Linked DNA regions of Martelella endophytica. The main gene of each other region encodes a partner of the protein of the gene in region 2 in a complex. Links are inferred from orthologs where the notes say so. Each region holds a gene or a part of one and is shown on either strand. Other genes may lie near its edges.

What was found.
Region 1: the proteins of ccmE (region 2) and ccmB are in contact, whole or in part, in a solved structure (PDB 8CE8), measured with the Escherichia coli proteins. The link is inferred for Martelella endophytica from one-to-one orthologs.

Annotation. Positions count from the first base shown.
Region 1 is NZ_CP010803.1:123,210-137,548, reverse strand. What follows is about bases 6,170-9,128. They hold ccmB (heme exporter protein CcmB), read right to left. Parts: upstream 8,000-9,128; coding sequence 7,340-7,999; downstream 6,170-7,339. Other genes in these bases: acnA (aconitate hydratase AcnA), read left to right, coding at 8,925-9,128; ccmA (heme ABC exporter ATP-binding protein CcmA), read right to left, coding at 8,002-8,664; TM49_RS00590 (heme ABC transporter permease), read right to left, coding at 6,531-7,301; ccmD (heme exporter protein CcmD), read right to left, coding at 6,367-6,531; TM49_RS00600 (DsbE family thiol:disulfide interchange protein), read right to left, coding at 6,170-6,370. In the rest of the region: TM49_RS00645 (S24 family peptidase), read right to left, coding at 1-310; TM49_RS00640 (response regulator transcription factor), read right to left, coding at 400-1,047; TM49_RS00635 (DUF952 domain-containing protein), read left to right, coding at 1,318-1,659; TM49_RS00630 (quinone-dependent dihydroorotate dehydrogenase), read left to right, coding at 1,659-2,735; TM49_RS00625 (CAP domain-containing protein), read right to left, coding at 2,736-3,239; TM49_RS00620 (DUF6460 domain-containing protein), read right to left, coding at 3,236-3,502; TM49_RS00615 (class I SAM-dependent methyltransferase), read left to right, coding at 3,689-4,630; TM49_RS00610 (hypothetical protein), read left to right, coding at 4,735-5,040; TM49_RS00605 (YitT family protein), read left to right, coding at 5,147-5,782; more of TM49_RS00600, read right to left, coding at 5,789-6,169; more of acnA, read left to right, coding at 9,129-11,618; TM49_RS00570 (Gfo/Idh/MocA family protein), read left to right, coding at 11,975-13,063; TM49_RS00565 (exopolysaccharide biosynthesis protein), read left to right, coding at 13,180-13,779; TM49_RS00560 (DUF1223 domain-containing protein), read left to right, coding at 13,960-14,339. UniProt on the Escherichia coli protein: Required for the export of heme to the periplasm for the biogenesis of c-type cytochromes.
Region 2 is NZ_CP010803.1:4,007,170-4,021,536, forward strand. The notes cover bases 11,196-14,182. They hold ccmE (cytochrome c maturation protein CcmE), read right to left. Parts: upstream 12,919-14,182; coding sequence 12,472-12,918; downstream 11,196-12,471. Other genes in these bases: TM49_RS18510 (heme lyase CcmF/NrfE family subunit), read right to left, coding at 11,196-12,475; ccmI (c-type cytochrome biogenesis protein CcmI), read right to left, coding at 12,915-14,048; TM49_RS18525 (hypothetical protein), read right to left, coding at 14,165-14,182. Outside these bases: TM49_RS18470 (outer membrane protein), read left to right, coding at 1-567; TM49_RS18475 (motility associated factor glycosyltransferase family protein), read left to right, coding at 740-1,480; glmM (phosphoglucosamine mutase), read right to left, coding at 1,570-2,928; TM49_RS18485 (bifunctional [glutamine synthetase] adenylyltransferase/[glutamine synthetase]-adenylyl-L-tyrosine phosphorylase), read right to left, coding at 3,080-6,037; TM49_RS18490 (sensor histidine kinase), read right to left, coding at 6,115-7,539; TM49_RS18495 (response regulator transcription factor), read right to left, coding at 7,549-8,238; TM49_RS18500 (Do family serine endopeptidase), read right to left, coding at 8,379-9,920; TM49_RS18505 (cytochrome c-type biogenesis protein), read right to left, coding at 10,026-10,484; more of TM49_RS18510, read right to left, coding at 10,481-11,195; more of TM49_RS18525, read right to left, coding at 14,183-14,367. UniProt on the Escherichia coli protein: Heme chaperone required for the biogenesis of c-type cytochromes. Transiently binds heme delivered by CcmC and transfers the heme to apo-cytochromes in a process facilitated by CcmF and CcmH.

The DNA.
Region 1 (14,339 bases), 3.9 Mb from region 2 along the record:
CGAGACCCAGAAGCGGAATGGTGGAGGGCTGCGGCGGAAAGGCGCCGACGGGGCGCCGGCCGCTGTCGTCGAACGCATCTTCGACCCCGAACAGTTCCGTCATCGTCGTGCCGGTCGCATTCAGGACCTTAACGATCGACTCCATCGACGGCCAGCGTTCGCGGCCATCCGGCGCAAGCCGCTTGGATTTGTTGAAAGTGGTCGGGTCGAGCCCAGCCTTGCGCGCAAGGCCCGATGACGTGAGGTTAAGGCGGCTGGCGAGCGCGTCAATCGCCTTCCACGTTTCACTATGGGAGAACCTCCGGGGCATCGGGTTTCCTGGCCGGCGCGTTGTCGTTGGGAATATATACCCGAACCTTACACGTAGCGTAAATAAGGCAGAGGAATAAAATCCTCTCCTCAGGCGACCATCGCCATATTGACCTTGCCGAGCTGGATGACCGCCTGCGTGCGGCTGTCGACGTTGAGCTTCAGCAAAATGGCGGAAACATGCGCCTTGACCGTTGCCTCCGAGACGCCGAGCTCATAGGCGATCTGCTTGTTGAGCAGGCCCTCGCAAAGCATGCGCAGCACGCGCGATTGCTGCGGCGTGAGCGTCTGCAGCCGTTCCAGCATGTCGGCGACGTCGGGATCGGTCTCCTCGCCGCCCTCGTAGTTCTCCGGGGTATAGACGTCGCCGGCGAGCACGGTGCGGATGCCCTGGCGCAGCTCGTCGATGCCGGCGGACTTGGAGATGAAACCGGAGGCACCGAGCGCCAGCGTCCGGCGGATGGTGTCATCGTCGTCGCTTGCGGAGATCACGACGGTCGGCAGTCCCGGAAATTCGGCGCGCAGGGTGATCAGGCCGGAAAGTCCGCTGACCCCCGGCATGGTCAGGTCGAGAAGAAGCAGGTCGGCTTCCGGGTTTTCGCGGGCGGCTTGCTGAGCGCTATCAAAGTCGCCGGCCTCCACCACAGCATAGAACGTCGCCATGCCGCTGATCGCCTGCTTCAGCGCACTGCGGAACAGCGGGTGGTCGTCTGCAATCAGTATTGTCTGTCCGGTCATTCACTGCCTCCTCCCAAAGGCATTTTCACAACCATCAGGGTCTCCCCATTGCCGGATGCGATCCGATCCGCACGGCACGGACCACGATATCGCGTTTATGATCACCTCTTTGGCATGAAGTGCAATAAAAAACGCCCGAAAAAGCCGCGAAATCCCGAATTTGCTGTTGCTTTTGGCGTTCCGCGGGCCGGCGGCGATGGACTTTTGACGGCGGCTGCTGCACACCCGGAGCCGTCAGCCGGACAGCACCGGAGAAAGGAAGGCCTGCCGATGGACCCGATATACAAGATTGTCGACCAGAGGGAGTGGCAGCAGGCGCTTGCAGCCGGCGTCTATGCCGGCGCCGAGATCGACCGGGCCGATGGCTTCATCCATTTCTCGACGGCCGCGCAGGTCGAGGAGACCGCGGCGAAGCACTTTGCCGGGGCAGGCGATCTGGTTCTGGTCGCAGTTGATGCCGGCGCGCTTGGCGCGTCGCTGAAATTCGAGCCGTCGCGCGGCGGTGCGCTGTTCCCACATCTTTACGCGCCGCTGCCGCTTTCCGCGGTCCTCTGGCAGAAGCCATTGCCGCTGAAGGATGACGGGTTTCACGATTTTGCGGGGCTGCTCTGATGGTCAACCTGTTCAAATGCGCCGCTCGTCCGGCGGTGTTTGCGCTCGATCCCGAAATTGCCCATGGGCTGACGCTGAAGGGGATCGCCAGCGGTCTCTTGCCGCGCGCGCGCCATGCCGATGACAAGCGGCTCGCGATACGGGCCGCCGGCCTGTCGTTTCGCAATCCGCTGGGTGTGGCCGCGGGTCTCGACAAGAACGGCGAGGCGATCGACGGGTTGGTGAAGCTCGGTTTCGGCCATGTCGAGGTCGGCACGGTGACGCCGCGCCCGCAGCCGGGCAGTCCGAAACCCCGCCTGTTCCGGTTGGTGAAGGATGAAGCGGTGATCAACCGCATGGGCTTCAACAATGAAGGCCATGATGCGCTGGCCGCGCGGCTCGATGCCCGCCGCAAGCAGGGCATCGTCGGCGTCAATATCGGTGCCAACAAGGATAGCGACGACCGGATCGCCGACTATGCCGCCGGCGTCGCCCGCTTTGCCGCGAGGGCCGATTACCTTGCCGTCAACATCTCCTCGCCGAACACGCCGGGCCTGCGCAACCTGCAGGCACGCGAACAGCTTGCGCGCCTGCTGGGCGCCATTGCCGAGGAACGCGAGAAGGCGGCAACCGGCACGCCGGTCTTCCTGAAGATCGCTCCCGACCTGACGGAAGAGGGGCTGGACGATATCGTCGCGGAGATCCGGGCGAGCACGCTGGACGGCGTGATCGTCTCGAACACGACGCTCGCGCGTGACGGGCTTGTCGATCAGAGGCAGGCGGGTGAGGCCGGCGGCCTCTCCGGCGCGCCGCTCTTCGAGCGGTCGACCGCGCTTCTCGCGCGTATGCGCCAGCGTCTCGGACCGGAGGCGGTGATCATCGGCGTCGGCGGCGTCTCGACCGGCGAACGGGCCGCAGAAAAGATCCGCGCCGGTGCCGATCTGGTGCAGATCTATTCCGGCATGGTCTATGAAGGTTTCGACCTTGTCGAGGCGAGCCTCAAGGCCATGGTCACGGCGATGGAGCGGATGGGCGTTTCATCGCTTGCGCAATTGCGCGACAGCAGCGTCGAGGAATGGGCGAGAAAGCCGTTCTGACTACTGGCTGAGGCACATCGACCAGAACGGCGTGTTGCCCGATTTCGGGCTCGTCGCCATCGCCACGCCGACGTGCGCATAAGGGCCGAGCATGTTTTCCAGATGCTTCGGCGAGTTCACCCAGGCCTGGAAGGCGCGCTCTGGAGTGCGCTGCTGCATGGCGATGTTTTCCGCCGCCGGCAGCGTCAGGTTCATGCGCTTGAAGCGATTATAAACGCTCTCCGGACCGGTGATGTGGTTCATCTTGCCGGCGAGCGCCATGCGGCTTGCCTGGTCGATGGCCGCGGCCTCGCAGCTGCGCGAATATGAAACGGGCGGCAGGCCACGGCTTTTGCGCAGATCGTTGACCCAGGGCAGGAAGGTCGATGTCATGCCCTCGGCGTCGACATCGCCGGAAGGCATGCCACTGCCGCCGAAAAGGCTGATGCTGCAGGCTGAAAGCCCGACGGCGAGGAGACCGACGGCAAACGCCCTGCGGCCGGTACGAAAGGGAATGGTGGTCAACGGCGATAGCTCAATATGCGGATGATCAGGAAGATCGGTACCACGATGATGGCGCCGAGCACGAAATAGTGGCCGACTTCGCCAAGGGCGGCGAAACCGCGCTGCCAGATGTTGCGGAAGAAATCGATGACGCCGTACCAGAGGTCGAGCGGATGAATGCCGAGTGCTGACAGGATGAAGCCGACGACCAGCGACACCACCAGCAGCCTGACGATGGTTCCGACGACCGTGCCGCCCAGAAACCTGTTCACTTCATTGCCCATACCGCTCTCCCGTCCGAGGCCCCGACTATCGCGGGCGATAGATGCGCAATGCGGCGCATTCATGGTTGTTCCGCCGCAAGGTGGCGACGGGCGCGGCGATTGGCAAGATGGGCCGTAAACATTCCGCTTGCTTTTCCCGGCAAAAGGCAGCATTGGCGCTCAGTCCATTCTCCCGGTCGACACATCATGAACATGACTTTCTTCTCCTCCGGCGACCTCATCGCCGATCGGCGTGCCGATTATGCGCGCATGCTGGATGAGGCCGGCGATTTTGCCGCCGCTGCCGATCTCATGGAACAGGCGCTTTCGCTTGTTCCGGAATGGCCGGCCGGGCTCGCCATGCTCTCTGCCTACCAGGAACATGCCGGTGACGTCGATGGCGCCATCGCCACGCTGGAAGTGCTGGAAAAGCTCGATGCGGAAGACATCTTCGCCGCGCGGCTGAAGCTGGCCGTGCTGGGCGCTGCGCGCGTTCCCGCCCATCCGCCGGGACGCTATGTCGAGGCGCTGTTTGATTCCTATGCCGAACATTTCGACGAGGCCCTGACGGAGCGGCTCGATTACAGCGCGCCGGAGCGGCTTGCAGCCCTCCTTGCCGAAACGGAAGGGAGCCGTCACTTCCCCCTGGCCGTCGATCTCGGCTGCGGTACGGGGCTTTCCGGCGAGGTGTTGACCGGACGGGCCGACCGGCTGGAAGGCTTCGACCTGTCGCAGAACATGCTGCAGAAGGCCGAGGAGAAGGGGCACTACGACCTGCTTGCACAGGCCGACCTGCTGCTCGCGCCTGAAGAGAGCGGGCTTTTCGGCGAAAGTCTGGGGCGCCATCGCGCCGACCTTGTGGTCGCCGCCGATGTGCTGATGTATCTCGGCGCGCTCGGCAGCCTGTTCGAGAACGTCAAGGCGCTGATCGCGAATGACGGGCTGTTCCTGTTTTCCGTGGAGGACGGCGGTGCTGGCGCCGATTTCACGCTGCTGCCGTCGCTTCGCTATGCCCATTCCGCCGCCTATGTCGGCCGTCTGCTAGCCGCGCATGGCTTCGTGCTTAGGGCCGAGCGCCAAACCACGCTGCGCAAGGACGCCGGCGAACCAGTGCCGGGCATCCTGTTTCTCGCCGCCCGGAACGGCTGAACCGGGGAACCTCGCCGCAGCAAACTGCGTTGTTCATGAAATTGATCCGCACGCATCTCCGCGCCGCTGCGCGCGATGCGTCGGAAACCTCAAAGGAGGCAGACATGAACATCACACCCGAACTTTGCCATGCGGCCCGCATTCTCGCCCATATCGACCGTTCCGCCCTGTCGCAGGAGAGCGGCCTTGCCGAAGACCAGATCGCGGCCTTCGAGGAGGGGACCGGCGACCTTGGTGAGGCCATGCGCGAGAAGATCGGAACGACGCTGGAGGCGCTCGGCGTCATCTTCCTGCCTGAGGACAAGGAAGGCGGGGCGGGGCTGCGTCTCAAGTTCACCGAGGGCGAGACCCGACGCATTCTCAACTGGGAAGGCGAGGGCGGTCGCGTCAACCAGGATGACGTCGTCTGACCATTTGACGTGCACATGATTTTGAGTGATGACTGGCCGGGGCGCGACAGCGCTCCGGCCTCCTTGTATCCGGCGGCCGGCCTCGACATCACGGAAACAGCATCACGTGTCAGAAAACAGGTTTCTCCGCGGCATCCTCAACTCCACCTCCGAAAGCCATTCGCTGCTCGAGGATGCGCAGGGCATCATCACCGGTGCCATGCTCGCCACGCTCGGCGTTCTGGTGCTGAAGGCTGGAGGGTTGCTGACCGGCGGCACGGCGGGGCTTGCCTTCCTGCTGGTCTATTCCACGGGGATTGGCTTCGGCTTTGCCTTCTTTCTCGTCAACCTGCCGTTCTATTATTTCGCCTGGCGCCGGCTCGGCCTCGCCTTCACGCTCAAGACCTTCGTCTCCGTCGCGCTGACCTCGGCGCTGACCGGCATCGTTCCGCAGTTTCTGACCATTGGGGAAACCCATCCGCTGGCGGCGGGGTTTTTCGGCGGAACGCTGGTCGGTACGGCGCTCCTGATCTTCTTCCGCCACAGCGCCAGCCTCGGCGGCTTCGGCATTCTGGCGCTCTACCTGCAGGATCGCCTCGGCTGGAAGGCAGGCTATGTGCAGCTCGGCCTTGATGGCATGGTGCTGGTGCTGTCCTTCTTCGTCGCCTCGCCCTTCATCATTGCCTGTTCGATCGCGGGCGCCGTCGTCATCAACCTCATCCTCGCCGTCAACCATCGCCGCGACCGCTATATCGCGATGTAGCCTGCTTCAGCGGCCGGCCGCGCGGCTGATCTCCGGCAGGATTTCGCGCGCATAGGAGGCGGCATCGATCGGACCGATCTTCTTGTAGAGGATGGTGCCCTCGGGGGAGACGAGGAAGGTCTCGGGAATACCATAGACGCCCCAGTCGATCGCCTCGGCGCCACGGGCGTCGACACCGATCGCGGCATAGGGATTGCCGAGTTCGCCAAGAAAGCGAAGGGCGTTGTCGGACTTGTCCTTGTAATTGATGCCGACCAGATGGACCGCCGGGTTCTTCGAAAGCTCCAGCAGAAAAGGGTGCTCCTGCCGGCACGGCACGCACCACGAGGCGAAGACGTTGACCAGCGTCAGCTTGCCGGCGATCTCGGCATCGGTCAGCGCCGGGCGTTCGCTGCCGGGAAGCGCGGGAAGGTCGATCGGCGGCGCCTGCTTGCCGATCAGCACGGAGGGGATTTCCGACGGGTCGCGGCCAAACAGGATCTGCCAGCCGAAGATGCCGAAAAGTCCGATGACGACGATGAGCGGAATGGCGGCGAAAGCGTAGCGGCGGCCATTCGCCGGCGTCTCTTCATGCTTGTCAGTGGTCATGCCTGCGGCCGTCCGGTGCTGCGACGGGAGACCCCGGCTTTCTCGAGTGCCTCAAGCTTGTGCCTCTGGATGCGGCCGTCGGCGATGAGCCAGATAACAAGGCTGGCAAAGACCAGTGCGGTTATGCCATATGCGGCGAGAATGAAGGGGGCGTGATCCATCAGCTTACCCTTTCGACCGTGCCGGCACCGATGCGGCTTGCCGCGACCTTGCGCATTGCGGAGACACGCCGCCTCAGGATCTCGTTTCGCATGGCGGCAAAATGCATGGTGAAGAAGGCGAAAGTATAAGCGAAAGCCATCACCAGAAGCGGCCAGAGGAATTCCGGGTCAATGGTGGGGCCGCCGATCCGCAGCACGCTTGCCGGCTGATGTAGCGTGTTCCACCAGTCGACGGAAAACTTGATGATCGGGATGTTGACGACGCCGACGAGGATCAGGATCGCGGCAAGCCTGGCGGCGCGGGCGGGTTCGTCGATGGCGCGATGCAGCGCGATGATGCCGAGATACATCAGGAACAGCACCAGTACCGAGGTCAGCCGCGCATCCCAGACCCACCAGGCGCCCCACATCGGCTTGCCCCAGAGCGAGCCGGTGACCAGTGCCAGAAAGGTGAAGGCAGCGCCGATGGGGGCGGCCGCCTTGTGCGCGACATCTGCCAGCGGATGGCGCCAGACCAGCGTGCCAAGGGCCGCGGCCGCCATCACCATGTAGCACATCATGGCAAGCCAGGCGGCGGGTACGTGGATATACATGATGCGAACGGTGTCGCCCTGCTGGTAGTCGCCCTCGGTGGTGAAGGCGAGCCACAGGCCAATGATGAAGAGCACGGCCGTGATGCCCGCAAGCACCGGCACCACCCGGCCGACAAGCGCAAGAAACCGTGTCGGGTTTGCAAGCCCCGAAATCATGCCGCCTCTGGTTCCGTTCATCGTGCTCATGGTTTCTTCCCTTGCCCCAAGGATGTCGCTCAATCCGCCGCCTGACGCAAGGCCGCGGCCGCGGCGAGGGGGCCGATGACCGCAAAAAACAGCATCAATGCCACCAGGATCAGAAATGGCGGCAGAAACGGTTGCGGGTCGGTGACCGCCGCATAGGTGGCGCTGACACCGAAGATCAGCACCGGCACGGCGAGCGGCAGCACCAGCACCGGCACAAGCAGGCCGCCGCGCGGCAGCGACACGGCAATCGCGGCACCGGCTGCGCCGATAAAGGTGATGGCCGGGGAGCCCGCGAGCAGCGTCAGCGCCGCTGCGCCGAGCGCCCGCGCCTCGACATTCAGCATCAGCCCCATGACAGGAGACAGCGCCACGAGGGGCAGCACCGATGCCGTCCAGTGCGCGAGACACTTTACCAGCACGGTGACGACAAGCGGCATGTCCTGAATCAACAGAAGATCGAGCGAGCCGTCCTCCCGCTCGGCCTGAAACAGCCGGTCGAGCCCGATCAGCGTTGCAAGCAGCGCTCCGATCCACAAGACGGCCGGGCCGATGCGCGACAGCAGTGCAAGGTCGGGGCCGACGGCAAAGGGAATGACGGCAATGACGGAGAAGAAGAACAGAAGCCCGATCAGCGCTCCACCGCCGGCACGCACCGCAAGCTTCAGGTCCCTGAGATAAAGCGCCAGCACGATCAGACGCCCTCCGGCAGAAAGGGGTCGGCGGCAAGCTCGACAGGGCCGGAAAAGCCGAGCTCTCCGCAGTTGGAAAGCGCGAGCGGCTCGTGGGTGGCGATGATGGCGATGCCGCCTTTGGCCAGATGCCGGTTGACGATATCTTCGATCAGCACCTTGGATGCGACATCGAGCGAGGCTGTCGGCTCGTCGAGCATCCACACCGGGCGATGGGCCACAAGCAGCCGCGCGAAGGCCAGGCGTCGCTTCTGGCCGGCGGAAAGATAGCCAAAGGGAAGATCGAGCGCGCCCGCAAGCCCGACGGCGTCAGCAGCGTCCTCGAGCGAAACAGAATCGCCCCCTTCGTAGTCCCCCATGAAGTCACGCCAGAAGGCGAGATTCTCGCCAACCGTCAATTCCCGCTTCATCGCATTCAGGTGTCCGAGATAGTGGCTTGCTGCTCCCAAGGGATGGCGTCCCGCCTCGTCCTCGAAGCAGGCGCTTCCGGTCTCTGGCCTCAACAGGCCGAGGGCAGCGCGTATCGCGGTCGATTTGCCGGCGCCGTTGGGCCCGGTGAAAACAAGGCTCTCCCCTTGTTTCAGCACGAACGAAAGCCCGCTGAAGATCAGCCGATCGGCGCGGCGGACGGACAGGTTTTCGGCGTTCACACGACTGCCAGCCAAAGCGCCATTCCCCTCACTCAAACCGATTCCTAAAAAAATTCAATTTTCAGCGCGTGATATCTGGCACCTTTCTTAGAAACTATCTATAAGTTCCGCAACCACGCCAGCGGCCGGCGTGTTTCACATCCTTGAGCCGAACCTGGGGCATTTTGTCCCGCGTGCGGACAGCGGAAATGGTCGTACCCGCATCCTGATGTCGTATGTACATAGGCGTTCGCACGGCTGGTCTAGGCCAATCAGAATGAGCGGGGTTTTTATCCGTGGCTAAATCACTCGACAGTTTCGAATGTCGCTCCACACTTGATGTGGACGGAAAAGAGTACGTCTACTACAGCCTGCCAAAGGCTGAGGCCAACGGCCTTTCGGGCGTCTCCAAGCTTCCCTTCTCGATGAAGGTGCTTCTCGAAAATCTTCTGCGCAACGAAGATGGCCGTTCGGTCACCAAAGACGACATTCTTGCTGTCGCCAAGTGGCTGACGGACAAGGGCACCGCCGGCGCCGAAATCGCCTACCGTCCGGCCCGCGTGCTGATGCAGGACTTCACCGGCGTTCCCGCCGTTGTCGACCTCGCTGCGATGCGTGATGGTATCGTCAACCTCGGCGGCGACCCGGAAAAGATCAATCCGCTGGTTCCCGTCGACCTCGTCATCGACCACTCGGTCATTGTCGACGAATTCGGCACGCCCCAGGCCTTCGCCAACAACGTCGAGCTGGAATACAAGCGCAACGGCGAACGTTACCGCTTCCTGAAGTGGGGCCAGCAGGCGTTCAAGAACTTCCGCGTCGTTCCGCCCGGCACCGGCATCTGTCACCAGGTGAACCTCGAATACCTTGGCCAGACCGTCTGGACCAAGGAAGAAGACGGTTCTGAAATCGCCTATCCCGACACCTGCGTCGGCACCGACAGCCACACCACCATGATCAACGGTCTTGGCGTTCTCGGTTGGGGCGTTGGCGGTATCGAAGCCGAAGCGGCCATGCTCGGCCAGCCGGTTTCCATGCTGCTGCCGGAGGTCATCGGCTTCAAGCTCACCGGCCAGCTGAAGGAAGGCGTGACCGCGACCGACCTGGTTCTGACCGTCGTTCAGATGCTGCGCAAGAAGGGCGTTGTCTCCAAGTTCGTCGAGTTCTACGGCCACGGCCTCGACAACATGACGCTCGCCGACCGCGCCACCATCGGCAATATGGGTCCGGAATACGGCGCCACCTGCGGCTTCTTCCCGGTTGATACCGAGACGCTTCGCTACCTCGACATGTCGGGCCGCACCAAGGACCGTATCGCCCTTGTCGAAGCCTATTCGAAGGCACAGGGCATGTTCCGCGAAGGCGACGGCGAAGATCTGGTCTTCACCGATACGCTCGAACTCGACCTCGGCGACGTTGTCCCGTCCATGGCTGGCCCGAAGCGTCCGGAAGGCCGCATCGCGCTGGAAAATATCGCTTCCGGTTATGCCGAGGCGCTGTCTTCCATGTACAAGAAGGACGCTTCCGAGCTCGGCAAGCGTTACAAGGTTGAAGGCACGGATTACGATCTCGGCCACGGCGATGTCGCCATTGCCGCCATCACGTCGTGCACCAACACCTCGAACCCGTCCGTGCTGATCGCTGCCGGCCTTCTTGCCCGCAACGCCGTTGCCAAGGGCCTGAAGTCCAAGCCGTGGGTGAAGACCTCGCTTGCACCCGGATCGCAGGTCGTTGCCGAATACCTCGAAAAGGCCGGTCTGCAGAAGGACCTTGATGCGCTCGGCTTCAACCTCGTCGGTTTCGGCTGCACCACCTGCATCGGCAACTCCGGTCCGCTGCCGGCCCCGGTTTCCAAGACCATCAATGACAAGGGCCTGATTGCTGCCGGCGTTCTCTCCGGTAACCGCAACTTCGAAGGCCGCATTTCGCCGGACGTTCAGGCAAACTACCTGGCCTCTCCGCCGCTGGTTGTCGCCCATGCGCTTGCCGGCACGGTCACCAAGGACCTGACCTCGGAGCCGCTTGGTGAGGACAAGGATGGCAACCCGGTCTACCTGAAGGACATCTGGCCGTCGGCCAAGGAAGTTCAGGAGACGATCGAGAAATACGTCACCCGCGAACTCTATGAGACCAAGTATGCCGACGTCTTCAAGGGCGACGAAAACTGGCAGGCTGTTCAGGTTCCCGATGGCCAGACCTATGCCTGGGACGATAATTCGACCTATGTCCAGAACCCGCCCTACTTCGTTGGCATGACCAAGGAGCCGGCCGGTGTGAAGGATATCGAGGGCGCTCGCGTTCTCGGTCTTTTCGGCGACAAGATCACCACCGACCACATTTCTCCGGCCGGTTCGATCAAGGCACAGTCGCCTGCCGGTGAATATCTCATCGCTCACGGCGTCTCGGTTGCCGACTTCAACCAGTACGGCACCCGTCGCGGCAACCACGAAGTGATGATGCGCGGCACCTTTGCCAATATCCGCATCCGCAACCACATGCTCGGCCCGAACGGCAAGGAAGGTGGCTACACCATCCACTATCCGTCCAAGGAAGAGATGTCGATCTTCGACGCCGCCATGGAATACAAGAAGGAAGGCGTTCCGCTGGTCATCTTCGCCGGTGGCGAATACGGCAACGGCTCCTCGCGCGACTGGGCGGCCAAGGGCACCAACCTCTTGGGCGTTCGCGCCGTCATCGCCGAAAGCTACGAGCGTATCCACCGCTCCAACCTTGTCGGCATGGGCGTCATCCCGTTCACCTTCGAAAACGGCGCCAGCTGGGAAAGCCTCGGCCTGAAGGGCGACGAGACCGTCACCATCGAAGGTCTTGCCGACGTCAAGCCGCGCGAGCACAAGATCGCCAAGGTCACCTTTGCCGACGGTACGGTGAAGGACATTCCGATCCTCTGCCGCATCGATACGCTCGACGAGCTCACCTACGTCAACAATGGCGGCATCCTGCAGACCGTTCTGCGCGACCTGACCGACTAAGAGGTTCGTTCGTCACTGATGTGAGATTTGAAGCCGGGCAGCCAAAGCTGCCCGGCTTTTGTGTTTGTTGAGCTTGGTATTGAACCGGGCTCAGGCAGGCATAGAAGTATCCCGAGGCCTCCTAGAAGCTGATCTCTCCCCCTGAGGGAGAGATGCCCCGACAGGGGCAGAGAGGGGTGAACCCTTTCCGAGAGCACGGAGAGTGCGGCTTATGCCCCAAACCCCTCTCTGTCGCTCTCGCGACATCTCCCCCTCAAGGGGGAGATTGGTTGCTGTGTTGCGCAAGGCGGCTTGTCCCTTGGTCGAATAGCGTCTAGGCCATGTCTTCACGTGCATAGCATCGGGAGGAAACCAGCATGTCGCCCATACCTTTTGCCGTCATTGGCTCCGGCTGGCGGGCCGAATTTTTTCTGCGGGCAGCGGTTTATCTTCCTGAGCATTTCGCCGTGGCCGGCATCGTCAGCGGTCGCGATGCCGACGGGCGGGCGGCGCTTGCGGAGCGATGGAATGTGCCGGTCTTCGCCGCGGTCGATGAACTGCTGGCCGCGACCCGTCCGGAATTCGTGGTCGTTTCCGTGCGCAAGGAAGAGATCGTCGCACGCATTTCGGAGCTTGCGGCGCATGCGATGCCGGTGCTGGCCGAAACGCCGGCGGCGGCCGATCTTGATGGACTGTTGCAGCTTCAAAGGCTGGTCGAAGCCGGTGCGCGGATCGAGGTCGCCGAGCAATATTTCCTGCATCCGACGCTCTCTGCCATGCGGACGCTCATTGATGACGGGCTGATCGGCACTCCGCGCTATGCGCATGTTTCGATCATGCAGACCTATCACGGCGTCAGCGTCATGCGGAAACTGCTCGGCATCGGCTTCGAGAATGCCACGGTGACGGCGAACGCTTTCTCGCTGCCGGTGGTGAAGGGACCGGGACGCTATGGCGGGCCCGAACGCTACGAAGTGATCCCGGCGGCCCAGACCGTTGCCACCTTCGATTTCGGTGACAAGGTCGGGCTTTATGATTTCGCCGATGGCCAGCACAGGAGCCGCATCCGCGCGGCCCGCATCACCGTGCGCGGCGAACGCGGCGAGGTGACGCCGGAGCGCGCCGATTACCTGATCGACGAGAAGACGCCGATGTCCGTCGAGCTCAGGCGCATGGACAAGGGCCATTTCGTTAATTTCGAGGGCTATCATCATGCGGGCATCATGGCCGGCGGGCGGTGGGTTTACGAAAACCCATTCCCCGGCCCGTCGATGACCGACGACGAGATCGCGGTCGCGACCTGCCTTGCCAACATGCGGCGCTATGTCGAGGAGGGCCGCTCGTCCTACAGCTTCGCCGAGGCCGCACAGGATTGTTATCTGGCTGAGGCGATGGATGCCGCGGCGGCGACGGGGAAGCCCGTCACCACGACAAGCCAGCCGTGGAGCAGGCCTGCGACTCTCTGAAGCGTGCCGCAACGTGTATGATTCCTGGAAGATCCGTCACGACCCTTTCAAAGGGACACGTTAGGGTTACAGTCATTCCGCCGGTTTCGACCGCATCAGGCACCGCAAGCAAAGGAATGGATTTGGCTCAAGGCGACAAGAACGATGAACATTCACTGACAGGCATCACCCGCGAGGCGCTGAAATCGGCCGATGGACAGGAGGTCTCGGTCAATGACATGATGAAGACCTTCGGCGCGACATCATTCGTGCCATTGCTGATCCTGCCCGCACTGCTGGTGGTCTCGCCGCTCGGCGGCGTGCCCGGATTGTCATCGCTCTTCGGCATCATGATCGTACTGATTGCCGCGCAGAGGGTGCTTGGGCGTGACAATATCTGGCTGCCCGGATTCATCCGCAATCGCAGCATTGGCAGCGACAAGGCGGAGAGCGCGATGAAGAAGATCCTGCCCGTCACGCGTTTTGTTGATCGCTATTCCCGCCAGCGACTGACTTTCCTCTTCCGTCCGCCGCTTGTCCGGCTTCTGCCGCTTGCCTGCGTGCTTGCGGGGGCGGGCATGCCGCTGTTCGAGATCGTGCCTTTCGCCTCCGCCTTTCTCGGCGCTGCCGTGGTATTGATGGCCTACTCGATGCTGACCCGCGATGGCATCTTCGCGCTGCTGGCGCTCTTTCCGATCGCTGGGGGGCTATGGTTCGGGCAGACCGTGCTGTTTTGAAGGCCGCCCGCCAGAAGGGCCCGACCGTCCCGGCCCGCATAAGCGGCATCACGCTTTTCGCCGCGGATTTTCACCCCATCGTGACTTTCGATTGAAGCCGGATGGCGCTAGATTGCGCTGGTTTCCAGACGGGCCTTTTCCGGCTCGCAGATAAAGGTTCAGGCAGTGCTGAAGCAGACGATGATACTGGGCGCGCTTTTGGCGGGCCTTGCGCTTGGTAGCGCTCAGGCCGGCGCGTTGAAGAACCCGCTCGGCGTCATCGAGCTGTTCACATCGCAGGGGTGCTCGTCCTGCCCGCCGGCCGACAAGGCGGCCGCGACACTTGTCGATGAGGGTGATGTCATCGTGCTCGCCTATCATGTCGACTACTGGAACTATCTCGGCTGGACCGATCAGATGTCGAGCCCGGAGAATACCAAACGCCAGTACGATTACGGGGCCGCGATGGGCCGATCCGGCGTCTACACGCCGCAGGCGGTGCTGAACGGTCGCAGCGAGATGGTCGGTACCAGTTCGACGAAGCTGCACCAGTCGCTCGAAGCCATGAAAGCCAAGGGCGA
Region 2 (14,367 bases):
TATTTCGGCGGTCTCGGCGGCTACCAGTGGACGGAAGCGGAGCCCAATACATTCCGCATCCGACAGAGCAGGCTTTACTCCAGTGGCGGTATCGTCGGAGCTTTCGCCGGCTACAATTATCAGTTCGAAAACAATCTCGTGCTCGGCCTCGAAGGCGAACTTGACTACAATTTCGGAGCGAAGGATCAGGACATCGATGTCCTGCTCAATGGCGCCTATCAGCCGCTGGACGGCAAGCTTGACCTGCAATGGGGCGGGTCGGTGCGTGCACGCCTCGGCTATGCATTCGACCATACCCTCCTCTACGCCACCGGCGGTTGGGAGATCGTCGGCGCCAGACTGAAGGCGAGCGGGCCGATGGGCAACATCGACACTGATAACACGGCCTTCAACGGGTGGACGGTCGGCGCCGGCGCAGAATACGCCTTCACCGACAATCTCTTCGGCCGGCTGGAATATCGCTACTCATACTTCCCCAAGGTCGACCACCCCTTCGGCTTCGATGAGGATTTCAGCGTCACATCGAGCCAGAACCGCGTTCTCGTGGGCATGGGCTACAAGTTCTGACCGCACGGGGCTTGCATGATTTGACAGGGCGGGCGCAGCCGCTATGACTGTCCGGCAAAGGCATGCCCCGGGGGCAGAGCAACAAGCCACAATGGGTCATGATGGAATTTTTGATAGAACGGCCCGGCCGGAGTGCCGCCGGAACCTACCGCCGGCATATCGGACCGACATAATGCTGCGGGCCGGGCTTTCCTTCACAAGAGAATATCTGCGCCACAGGCTGTATCACAAGGATCGCCGCGCTGCCTTTGGGGCGGTCGCCGATGATGTCCGTCGCGACCGGGTGTTCCTTGTCGGCAACGGTCCGTCATTGCGCGGCATGGACCTCGATCGTCTCGCGGCCGAAGACTATTTCCTCTGCAATCTTGCCGAACGAATCGACTGGGTCCGAGAGCGCAGCCATCCCTTCTACATCGCGTCGGATGCGCGCGTTCCCGACGGTTATGCAAACGGCAGACCGGGCATCGATGCCGGCCGTTATTTCCTTAACGACGAGCTTCGGCCGAAACTTGACCAGGCTTTTGTCGACGACGCCGATATCGTCTGGTTTTCCGGCGCGCGCGGCGGCACGCTGAAGCGCGGTCTGACGCGGCGGCCCTGGATCAGCGTGCCAGGCGGTCAGACGGTTCTGCTTTCGGCAGCCCAGATTGCACTCTGGCTCGGATACCGGCAGATCCTGATCATCGGCTGCGACCTCGACTACCAGTCCCCTGCCCCTTATGCCTATGCGATTTCAAAGGAAGAAAGGGCGGCGCGTCGAAACGAGATAAAGATGGTCGAAAGCACCAATCGCGCCTTTGCACTGCTCGACCGGAAGGCTCGGAGAAACGGCCAGTCGATCGTCAACGCAGGGATCGGCGGCAAGCTCGACAGCCTTGAGCGGGCGGATTTCGAAAGCCTGTTCCGAGCCTGATCAGTCTGAAATTTTCGGAAGCAACGGGCGTCGCCGTCACACGCCTGCCGGGACGAGCAGCATCATGCAGCCCGCCCTCAGGCGAGCCTTCAGGCAGCATCCCTGACATTCGATATGACGTCGATGAGGCCAGCGACGACGCGCTCGACCTGAGCGGGGTCATCACCCTCGGCCATCACCCGGATCAGCGGCTCTGTACCCGACGGGCGGATGACGAGGCGTCCGCGGCCCTTGAGTTCGGCCTCGGCATCGGCAATCGCCTTCTTGACATTGCTGTCGTTAAGCGGTGCTGCGCCGGCGGCAATACGGACATTGCGCAGAAGCTGGGGCACCGGATCGAACAGCTGGCAGACCTCGCTCACCGGCTTGCCGGCGCGCTTTACCGCAGCGAGCACCTGAAGCGCCGCGACGAGACCGTCGCCGGTGGTGCCGAAATCGGACAGCACAATGTGACCGGACTGCTCGCCGCCGACGTTATAGCCGTGCTCGCGCATGTGCTCGACGACATAGCGGTCGCCGACCTTGGTGCGCACCAGGTCGAGGCCCATGCCATTCAGGTGCCGTTCGAGGCCGAGATTGGACATGACGGTGGCAACGAGACCATTGCCTTTCAGCGCGCCCTCCTCGACCATATTACCGACGATGACAGCCATGAGCTGGTCGCCGTCGATGATATTGCCCTTCTCGTCGACGATGATGACGCGGTCGGCGTCGCCATCAAGCGCGATGCCGATATCGGCGCGGACTTCATGTACCTTTTCCTGAAGCGTCTTCGGATAGGTCGAGCCGCACTCCTTGTTGATGTTGAGGCCGTTCGGTTCGGTACCGATGGTGAAGACATCGGCGCCGAGTTCCCAGAGCGCCGTCGGCGCGGCCTTGTAGGCGGCACCGTTGGCGCAATCGATGACGACCCTCAGACCATGAAGCGTGACATCGCGGGGCAGCGTGCGCTTGACGAATTCGATGTAACGGTAAATGTCGCCGTCCACGCGGCTCGCGCGGCCGATCTCGTTGGCGCTGGCGAGCTGGGGATAGAAGTCCTCGCGGTCGACGAGCGCCTCGATACGCGCCTCGATATCGTCCGACATCTTGTAGCCATCGGGGCCGAAGAGCTTGATGCCGTTATCGGCATAGGGGTTGTGGGAGGCGGAGATCATCACACCGACATCGGCGCGCAGCGAGCGCGTCAGCATCGCAACGGCTGGGGTCGGGATCGGGCCGAGCAGGTAGACATTGAGGCCTGCGGCAGTGAAGCCGGCAACCAGGGCATTCTCCAGCATGTAGCCGGAAAGCCGCGTGTCCTTGCCGATGACGACGCGGTGGGCATGATCGTTGCGACGGAAGATCGTGCCGACGGCGATACCGACCCGCATGGCGAGGTCCGGGGTCATCGGAAAGGTGTTGGACTGTCCGCGGATACCATCGGTTCCGAAATATTTGCGTGCCATTGCGTTCCTCTTCAGCGTCGCGAAGGTCGCGCCGCTCGTCTGTTGTCGTGGTCCCCCATGGGCCTCTTGGCAGAAAATACGTGCCAAGACACTTAAAATAACATCAACAACGCTAATACGACGTTACCGGGGCCGACCGTGTCCGGGCACCCTACATGTCGCCATCACCGCCCTCGCCGACCGTGCGGCGGAAGACGGCCCGGACGTCGGCGCCGAGATCGGCCATCAGCGCCTCGAGCGTTGCAACATCTGGGCTATCCGCCAGTCGGAGCACGCGTTCCAGCAGGCCGGCCGGCGCGTTCTCGGGTTCGAAGCCATCGTTGATGCAGGCACGGGTGAGCTGGGCGATGTTGGTATAAAGCTCCAGCGCCTTGCGGCATGCCTCGATATCGCCCTCGCCCATCAGCGCAGGACCGAACCGGACGAGCACATCGTCGGTGGTCAACACTTCCTCGCCACCGCACCGGGTGACGCCACCGGCGAGATGGCAATACTGGGCGATGAATTCGATGTCGATGAGGCCACCCGGCACGAGCTTCAGGTCCCAGGAGCTCTTCGGCGGCTTGTCGCGCTCGATCCGCGCACGCATGTCGGCGATGTCGTGGGCCAGCTTCTCCCGATCGCGCGGTTTGGCGAGAACGGCATCGATGATCGCGCCGGTCTCCCGCATCAGCGAGGCATCGCCGCAGAGCGGATGGGCCCGCGAGAGCGCCATGTGCTCCCAGGTCCAGGCCTCGTTCATCTGATATTTCTCGAAGGCTGCAATACGCGTGGCGAGCGGCCCGGCATTGCCGGAGGGCCGCAGCCGCATGTCGACCTCATAAAGCACGCCCTCGGCCGTCGGCGCGCTCAGGGCGGCGACAAGCCGTTGGGTGAGGCGGGCGAAATAGCGCGGCACGTCGAGCTGTTTGGGGCCGGAAGACATCCCGAGCGGATCGTCGCAATCATAGAGAACGATGACGTCGACATCCGAGCCGGCGGTCAGCTCGGCGCTGCCGAGCTTGCCCATGGCGAGCACGGCGACGCGCTGGCCCTCGACCTTGCCATAAGCCTCCTCCATCTCGGCAAGCACGCCATCAAGCGCCTCGCTGATGACAAGGCTTGCGAGCGTCGTCAGCGCCCGCCCGGCAGCAAAGCCGGAGATCGCGCCGGTCATCAGCCTGATGCCGATCAGAAAGCGTTGCTCGGCGGCAAAGATGCGCAGGCGATCCAGCCGTTCCTCGTAGAGCTCGGCGCCGGTCATGAAGGCGTCGAGGTGGTCTGCGAGATAGCTGCGGGTGGGGATGTCGGTGAGGAGAGCCGGGTCGAGCATACCATCGACGATATGGGCGCGAGCTGCGATGATTTCCGCCAGACGCGGCGCCGAAGACATGATCTCGACGAAGAGCCGCATGACATTCAGGTTGTTCTGTAGCAGCGAAAAGAGCTGGATACCGGCCGGCAGACCGGCGAGAAAGCGATCAAAGCGCAGGATCGCCTCATCCGCACGGCGGCTTTCACCGAAGGCCTTCAGCAAGGCAGGCATCAGTTCCGTCAGCCGCTGCCGCGCCTTGGCGGACTGCGTCGCACGGTAGCGCCCGTAATGCCAGGCACGGATGACCCGCGAAATATCCTCCGGCCGTTGAAAGCCGAGCCGACGCAGGGTCTCGAGCGTACCGGGATCATCGTCCTCGCCGGTGAAGACCAGATTGCCGGCCTCGTCGGACAGCGTGATCTCGCGCTCGAACAGCCGAGCGTAACGCTTCTCGACGGTCTTCAGGGCGTTTAGTAACGCCTTCGAGAAATCAGCGATCGACCGGAAGCCGCACATGCGCGCGATGCGGATGAGTTCGGCGTCATCTTCCGGCAGAACGTGGCTCTGTTCATCGCGGACCATCTGGATGCGATGCTCGACATTGCGCAGGAACCAATAGCTCGCCGTCAGTTCATCGGCGGTCGCCCGGTCGATCCAGTTAGCCGCGCAGAGCGCCTCAAGCGCATCGATCGTGCGGCGGCAGCGCAGTTGCGGCATGCGTCCACCGGCGATCAGCTGCTGGGTCTGGACGAAGAATTCGATCTCGCGGATGCCGCCGCGGCCAAGCTTGACGTTATGGCCATTGACCGCGATCAGCCCGAAGCCCTTATGCGCATGAATCTGGCGCTTGATCGAATGGATATCGGCGATCGCGGCGTAATCGAGGTATTTCCGGAAGATGAAGGGGGTCATCTCGGCAAGAAAGGCTTCGCCGGCCGCAAGATCGCCGGCAATCGGACGCGCCTTGATATAGGCGGCCCGCTCCCAGTTCTGGCCGCGCCCTTCATAGTAGAGCAGCGCGGCCTCGACAGGAATGGCCAGCGCGGTCGAGCCGGGATCTGGGCGAAGGCGGAGATCGGTGCGGAAGACATAACCATCGCCGGTGCGCTCCTGCAGGATGCGAACCAGACGACGCATCAGCCGCGGGAAGAGTTCCCTCGCCTCCCAGGCATCGGGGATAATAGCGGCATCGGGATCGAAGAAGACGACGATGTCGATGTCTGAGGAATAGTTGAGTTCCGAGGCGCCGAGCTTGCCCATGCCGAGGACGACCACACCCGACCCTCGCGAGGGAGCATCGGAATCGGAAAGCTTCAGCTTGCCCTCGTCGCCAGCGCTCTTCAGCAGGTGATCGATCGTCGCGGCAACAGCGGCAGACGCGAAACGGCTGAGAAGATCGGTGATCTCATCCGGCTTCAGAATGCCAGCAAGGTCTGCGAGCGCCAGCAGGAACGCGACACGGCGCTTGCGACGCCGCAGGTGCACCATGAGACTTGCATCCGTCGTTCCGTCAGTACGCCAGTCGGCGCGCGTGGCTTCGATCTCGGCCTCGATCTGCGGGACCACGGGCTGATCGACGGCAGCGAGCAATGGCGGATGAGAGCGGGCGTTTTCGGAGAGAAACGGCGAGAGCGACATTGCCGCAGCGAGAAACCGGGTCAGGCGGTTCTCGGCATCGCTCAGGAAGGACGGCAGGCCGTCTCCGGTCGAGACAAGAGCGGCAAGCTCGGAAAGAGCCGCTGCCTCGCCGTCTTCACTCATCGGAAAGATGGGCTCGCCGGCAAAATCGCCGAGCCGCAACTGAGACCTGTCCATCGTTTCCTCCGCCTTTTTGCCGGAACGTCTTTTGTTTCGAGGAAACGTTTAGCATCGCCCGGCCTCAGCATAAAGCATCAGCGGGCGGGACGGGTCTGGCTTTCGGCGATGGGAAAACGGAGAATGGCCGCAAGGCCGGTAGCAGGCGGGGCGGCAATCGGCGCAGGTGCCAGGGTGAAGACGCCGCCATGCATGGCAGTCACCGCGTCGACCAGCGACAGGCCGAGCCCCGTACCCGGCTTCGAACGGCTGGCATCGAGACGAACAAAACGCTTCTTCACTTCGTCGATCTGCTCCGGCGGAATGCCGGGTCCGCTGTCTGCGACGGTAAAGACGGCCTCATTTCCGGTCTTCCTGAGAGAAAGCCGGATGACCTTCTCGCCGTCACCGTCCACGGCATATTTGATGGCATTGTCGAGGAGATTGAAGATTGCCTGTCCGATGAGTTCCCGGTTGCCGTTGATCGAAAGACCAGGCTCGATTGCGCATTCGAGCGCAAGACCGGCCTCTTCGGCAACAGGGCCGTAGAGCTCTGCGCTATCCTCGACAATGGCGGAAAGGCTGACCGGCGACATTTCGGCGGCGACCGAACCGGCCTCGACCCGCGATATCATCAACAGCGCGTTGAAGGTGCGGATCAGCAAGTCCGATTCGGAAATGATGCCTTCGAGCGAGGCGCGGCGCACCTCCGGATCGTTTGTCGCAGCCGCATCGGCAGCCTTGTTGCGCAATCGCGTAAGCGGCGTCTTGAGATCGTGGGCGATATTGTCGGAGACCTGACGCAGGCCTTCATTGAGGCGGACGATGCGGTCGAGCATCAGGTTCAGCGAATTGGAGAGGCGATCGAATTCATCGCCGGAGCCGGCAACGGGCAGTCTCTGGCTGAGGTCGCCGGCCATGATCCTGCCGCTCGCGGCCGACATCCTGTCGATCCGCTTCAGCGCATTGCGACCGATCGCGAACCAGATGATGAGCGCGCCGACTCCCATAATCGTGAGGGCCAGCAACAGGGCCTTCCTGACGACGATATGCAATCGTTCCGGGTCGCCGAGATCACGACCGATCAGCAGACGGATTCCGTCGTCAAGCTCGATGACATAGCCGATCGCGCGATGGCCGCCGCCGGTCTCGGCAAACCCCTCATAGCGGAACGGCGTGCTGATCCAGCCGGCCTGATTCAGCACGCCGGGCTGGAGCGAAGCGACATTGCTGGCAAGGATATCGCCCTGCTCGCTGGCGATGACATAGAGATTGGCATCGGGCTGCTGGGCGCGACGCTCGATCACGTTGAAGAGTCGGCGTATTCCGCCGCTGGTAAACGTCGCCTGCGCCATCGACACTTCGCGATCGAGCGATTCGCGCATCTGACGGATGACGAGGCGTTCCGAGACGGCCATGACGTAGAAGACCATGACCGCAGCGCAGAGACCGAACAGCACGATGTAGACGGCGGAAAGCCGCACTGCGGTCGACTTGAAAAGCAGGCGAAGCCTATCCCTCATGACAATCCGTCAGGCATCGTACTTGATCATGTAGCCGGAACCGCGGATGGTCTTGAGCAGCGGCTTGTCGAAATCCTTCTCGATCTTCGAGCGAAGTCGCGAAACATGGACGTCGATGACGTTGGTCTGGGGATCGAAGTGATAGTCCCAGACGTTCTCGAGCAGCATGGTGCGGGTCACCACCTGTCCGGCATTCTTCATCAGATATTCGAGCAGCCGGTATTCGCGCGGCTGCAGCGTGATTTCGCGTCCGGCACGACGAACCTCGTGGGCCAGACGGTCGAGTTCGAGGTCGCCGACCTTGTAGAGCACATCCTGTTCCGGCGTGCCTTTTCGACGGCCGAGCACCTCGACGCGCGCCAGAAGCTCGCTGAAGGCATAGGGTTTGGGAAGGTAGTCGTCACCACCAGCCCTGAGCCCGGTGACGCGATCGTCGACCTGCCCGAGGGCGGAGAGAATCAGAACCGGTGTATGGGTGCCGCGTTCACGCAGCGCGGAAATGACGGAAAGCCCGTCGCGCCGCGGCAGCATGCGGTCGACGACCAGTACGTCATATTCATTCTCCGTGGCCATGAACAGGCCGCTTTCGCCATCGCCGGCATGCTCACAGGCAATGCCCGCCTCGCGAAAGGCCTTGGTCAGGTAGGCCGCCGCCTCCAGGTCGTCTTCGATCACCAAAATACGCATGCTGGCGACCATATCGCCTTTGCCAGCGGCGTGACAAGCAGCTTGTCCTTTGTCATCGGGAAGCATGTGCGGCTCCGTTCGTTCCATGGCCAACGGGAAAGAAAAAGGCGCAGAGCCAGAGCTCCTGCGCCTTCTCCTAAAGTCAGCTTCGATCAGCCCTGGTCGTCGGGCTCGGTCGGAAGCGCGGTGAACATGCTGCCGTTGTCGGTCTCGACCTGGAACAGGGCCTGCGAGCGACCCTTGCCGGCCGCATCGTCAACCTGCTTGATGATGTCGTCGGCCGAGGCAACAGTCTGGTTGTTGACGCTGAGGATCTTCTGACCTTCAGCAAGGCCCTTCACTGCCGCATCGGAGTCGGGATCAACGGCCGTCACGGTCACGCCGGCGCCATCATCTGCAGGCGCGACCTCGATTCCGAGCCGCTTCATCAGCGCGCTCTCGGCTGGAGCACCCTGCGGCATGCCCGGCGTTGCGGCTGCCAACTGGTCGTCATTCGGGAACTCGCCGAGCTTGACGTTGATGGTCTGCGACTTGCCATCGCGCCATACCGAAAGCTCGACGTCCTGGCCGGGCTCCATCATGCCGATGGTGCGAGACAACGAACGGGCATCCTTGATCACGTCGCCATTCACGGCGGTGATGACGTCGCCCTGCTTAAGACCGGCCTTGGCACCGGGGCTGTCGCTGGTCGGCTCGGAAATCATCGCGCCTTCCGGCTTGGCGAGACCAATCGATTCGGCGATGTCCTCGGTCACCGGCTGGATACGAACACCGAGCCAACCGCGCTCAACGGAACCATCCTGAATCAGGTCGTTGACGACGTCCTGGGCAAGATGAGCCGGAATGGCAAAGGCGATGCCGACATTGCCGCCCGACGGCGAGAAGATCGCCGTGTTGATGCCGACGACTTCACCGTTGAGATTGAAATCGGGGCCGCCCGAATTGCCGTGGTTCACAGCCGCATCGATCTGGATGTAGTCGTCATAGGGACCGGAGGAAATGTCGCGACCGAGCGCCGAGACGATGCCGGCGGTAACCGTGCCACCGAGTCCGAACGGGTTGCCGACGGCAACCACCCAGTCACCGACTCGAACCCTTTCATCATCGGCGAACTTCACATAGGTGAACTCGCGATCTGCATCGACCTTCAGGACGGCGAGGTCCGTCCGCGGGTCCGTGCCGACGAGCTTGGCATCATACTCGGTGCCATCATCCATCAGGACGGAGAAGGCGTCGCCTTCCTTGACCACGTGATTGTTGGTGACGAGGTAGCCGTCACCGGAGACGAAGAAGCCGGAGCCCTGCGCAACCGGACGCGGACGCCCCTTATGGGCCTGTGGCGGGGGAGTCGGCTGCTCGGGCGCTCCGAAGTCACGGAAGAAGCGCTTCAACGGATGGTCATCCGGCAGGTTGTCGAAGCCGCGGCCACCAAAACCGAAGCCGAAACCGTTATCCTGCTGGGCCACCGGTTCGGCGTCGCTTTCCACGACCACGGAAACGACGGCCGGAGAGACGGCCGCAACCACATCACCGAAGCCCGGAACAGCCGGTGCCTCAACTTCGACCGGATCGGCAAGCGCCTGGGGGATGGCGACAGGGAGGGTCGCCGAAAACAGCACGGCGGCAAGCCCGGCGGCTGCCGAGGCCTTCAGCATGGGTTTGAGTTTTCCTTGTCCAACGGAAGAGTCGAGCATCGAAATTTTCCTCTCATGTCGATTTTTGAAGCGGGGTTTCAAATCGTATGAGGGGAATATAGGGAGGCCGACATTACAGAACACTGTCCGCTTTATGACGGATTGTTAATTCTCAGTTTTTTCCGACAGCAGCTTTTCCAGACGGCGCTCCTCGGCTTCGGAAAGCGGCCGATCAGGCGCCCTGCGACGTGCCGAAAGTCGCCACAACGCTAATCCGCCAGCGACGACCAGAATAAAGGGAGCGCCCCATAATATCCAAGTATGCGGGGAGAAACGCGGCCTCAGCAGCACGAATTCGCCGTAGCGGGAGACTACATAGTCCAGCACGGCCTCGTCGCTGTCGCCAGCCTCGAGCCTTTCGCGCACGAGGAGGCGAAGGTCACGGGCGAGATCGGCATTGGAATCGTCGATCGACTGATTCTGGCAGACCATGCAGCGCAATTCAGCTGAAAGCGTGCGAGCACGAGCCTCAAGGGCCGGGTCGTCCAGCACTTCATCCGGATTGACGGCGAAGGCGGGTGTGAACGGCAAGAGCAGGAAGAGGATGAGGAGAAACCGGGTCATTCTGCAGCCCCTGGACTGGGTTGCACCGCAGCAGCTCTGTGGCGGCGGGCCGGAGCACCGATCCTCAGGCGACGATCGCTGAGCGAAACAACACCGCCGACTGCCATGAAGACACCACCCAACCAGATGCAAAGGATAAATGGCTTCCACCAGACGCGCACCACAAAGGCACCGTCAGGCGCGGGGTCACCGAGGGAGATATAAAGCTGGCTAAGGCCAAACGTGCGAATGCCGGCCTCCGTCGTGGGCATGTTGCTTGCGAGGAAGACACGTTTTGCTGAGACGACGCTGCCCCGATCCGACCCCTCTCGGCTGATCGTAAAGCGACCTTCACTGTCGATATAGTTTGGCCCGCGGACGTCGCGCATGCCATCAAAGCGCACGCTGTAACCGCCCGCCTCCACCGTCATCCCCGGTGTCATCTCCAGCACGGTTTCCGTCTCGTAGAGGGTAACGGCAACGATCCCAAGCAGGGTCACGCCGATGCCGAAATGGGCCAGAGCCGTTCCGAACGCGGAACGCGGCAGGCCCTTGAGCCGGGGGATCGCCTTAGAAAGAGGCACACGTCCGAAACCGGCGCGGAAGCAGATATCGCTGACCGCCCCCCCCATCAGGAAAAACGCAAGTGCAACGGCCAATATGGCGAGCACCGGGCCACCCGAATGATAATAAAGGAAGGCGGCCGCAAGCACGAGCGCGACGATCGCCGCGGCGATCAGCCGTTCGGCGGCAGCCTTCAGGTCGCCGCGCTTCCATGAAAGCATCGGCCCGAAGGGCACAGCTAGCAGCAGCGGCACCATGAGCGAGCCGAAGGTGAGATTGAAGAAAGGCGGACCGACCGAGATCTTGTCGCCGGTCAGCGTTTCAAGCAGCAATGGGTAGAGTGTTCCGACAAGCACCGTTCCTGCCGAAACCGTCAGGATCAGATTGTTGAAAACAAGAGCGCCCTCGCGCGAGATCGGCGAAAACAGGCCGCCAGCCTTCAGCAATGGCGCCCGCCACGCAAAAAGTGCCAGCGAGCCGCCGATGAAGAAGGCCAGTATTGCAAGAATGAAGACGCCGCGGGATGGATCGGTCGCGAAGGCATGCACCGAAGTGAGGACACCGGAGCGAACCAGGAAGGTGCCGAGAAGCGAAAGCGAGAAGGTGAGGATCGAGAGCAGGATCGTCCATATCTTCAGCGCTTCGCGTTTTTCCATAACAAGCGCCGAATGCAGAAGCGCGGTCCCCGCCAGCCACGGCATGAAGGAGGCGTTTTCGACAGGATCCCAGAACCACCAACCGCCCCAGCCGAGTTCGTAATAGGCCCAGTAGGAGCCCATCGCGATACCGGCCGTGAGGAACAGCCAGGCAAGCAGAGCCCATGGCCGCACCCAGCGAGCCCAGGCCGCATCGATACGCCCGCTCACAAGGGCGGCAACGGCAAAGGAGAAACAGACGGAGAAGCCGACATAGCCGAGATAGAGCAGCGGCGGATGGATGGCGAGGCCGACATCCTGAAGGATGGGATTGAGCTCGCGTCCCTCCCCCGGCGCCGGCGACAATCTGAGGAAAGGGTTCGACGTCAGCAGAATGAAGAGCAGAAAGGCGACCGCAATCAGCGCCTGCACAGACAGCACATTGGCGCGCAGCACCTCGGGTAGATTTCGCCCAAAGGCCGCGACCAGGGCGCTGAACAGCGTCAGGATCAGCAGCCACAGCATCATTGAGCCTTCGTGATTACCCCAGACGCCGGTAAACTTGTAGAGCAGCGGCATCAACGAATGCGAGTTCTCCCAGACGTTCCGGACGGAGAAATCGGAGGTCAGATGGGCGCGGATGAGGACGGCGAAGGAGAAGGCCACCAGTCCGAACACCGTCAGCGAGCCGCTCGTGCCGACAGCCATCATCTGGACATTGCCGCGGCGGGCGCCGAGAAACGGTATCACTGCCGTTACCAGCGCCGCAGCGAAGGCAAGGATCATTGCGAAGAGCCCGAGTTCGACGATCATTGCGTTTCTTCCCCCTCCCATACGCCGTCATGCTTCAACCGGTCGGCGACCTCTTTCGGCATGTAGTTCTCATCGTGTTTCGCCAGCACCGAGTCGGCCAGGAACACGCTGTCGTCGGGACCGAACCGGCCTTCGGTTACGACGCCCTGCCCTTCGCGGAAGAGATCGGGCAAGATGCCCTGATAGCGAACCTCGACTGTACCGCCGCCATCGGTGACGGCGAACGCGACATTCCGCCCTTCAGAGCGTCGCACCGAGCCTTCTTCAACCAGGCCGCCCAGCCGGATCCGCGTGCCCGGCGCCACCGGCGTCGTCGCAAGGTCGGACGGCATGTAGAAGTAGGAGACGCTGCGACTCAGGGCAAACATGACGAGCAAGACGGCTGCAGCGACAACGCCTACCCCAACACCGATCACCACCAGGCGTTTCTGTTTACGCTTCATGGGCTTGTCGCCTCCAGCTGCAATGCCGAGGCAAGGGCGGCAAGCCTGTCGGCCGGTTCGCTACCTTCGCCGAAAAAGGCCGTCGCCCGGTCGACCGCTTCGCCAGCGGCCGCTTTATCGCCGAGTACGGCATAGGACCGGACGAGCTGCATCCATCCATCTATGTCGTCAGGGTTGGCCGCAAGCCGATCGGCGAGGCCGCTCACCATTCCGCGAACCATGTCACCACGCTCGCTTTCGGAAAGCGAGGCAGCCGCATCGATCGTCTGTTGGTCAGGCCCGTTGCCGACCACGCCTGCGTTTGCGACAGCGTTCCGGTTGGCAGAAATGTGCTGATTGATCAGGTCGCGCATCGGCGCGCCTTCTGGGAATCGTGCGGCCAACTGGGAGAACTGACGAAGCGCATCGGCGTTATCGCCACTCTGTTCCGCGGCAAGCGCCACGAAGAACGAAGCGCGGTCGTCGCCACCGTCTCCAGCAGCGGCTTGTCGAAACACCTCCAGCGCCTCATCGGCCACGATGCCAGAAGACTGCCGGACCATGGCCTCGCCAAGCCCCACGAGCCTGTCAGGACTTGGCCCGGTCAAGCGTATGGCATTGGCATAGGCCTCGCGGGCTTCGCCAAATCGACCTTGGCGGAAATAGACGGGAGCAATGACATCCCATCCGCGGGCGTCATCGGGATTGGAAGCAAGATGCTGCTCGACTCGTGCGACCAGAACCGAGAGTTCGGGTTGGTCCGCCGAAAGCCGCGCAGCCAAAGGCTGATCCGACATGCCCGGCGATCCAAAATAGGGATAGGCAAGACCCGCACACACGAACACGGCTGCAACGGCGATGACCAGGCTCCACTTCGAACGGCTCGCATCGCTTTTTTGCTTGCCATCGTGCTTGTCCGACCCAGCCGCCAGGAGCCTTCGCCCCACCTCGGCCCGTGCCGCCTCGTAGGTGTCCGCCTCGATCAGCCCTTCGGCCCGCTCTCGCTCCAGCTCCCGCAGCTGATCGCGGTAGACGGTTTCCCCGCTTGCGGCCGAATCGTCAGAACGTCCGCGGATGCCGAGCAAAAGCGGAAGCGCCGCCGCAATAACGGCAGCCAGCAGCAAAACAATGGCTATCGCGGCAAAAAACATGGCACTTTCGTACTGCAGCGGACAGCAATTTCCAACCGTATTGATCACCTAGCCGGCTGAAATCACGCGAAAATGAGACGATCGACCAAAAGGCCTGACAATCGTCAGTATGTTCCTTAGTTCAAGAGACTCCAATTGCCGCTGGCATCGCGGCAGGCTGCCCCCCGACCGGTATACTCGCTGCCGCCGACATAGACGCGCTGCGTGTATTGACGGCAATTCTGGTCCCCCACCTTGTAGGGACTGGCGGCGACGACCGTGCCCTTTGACTTGCTGCCCTGCCAGCTGACCTCTTCCCCGGATGGCGCGGAGGCCAGCG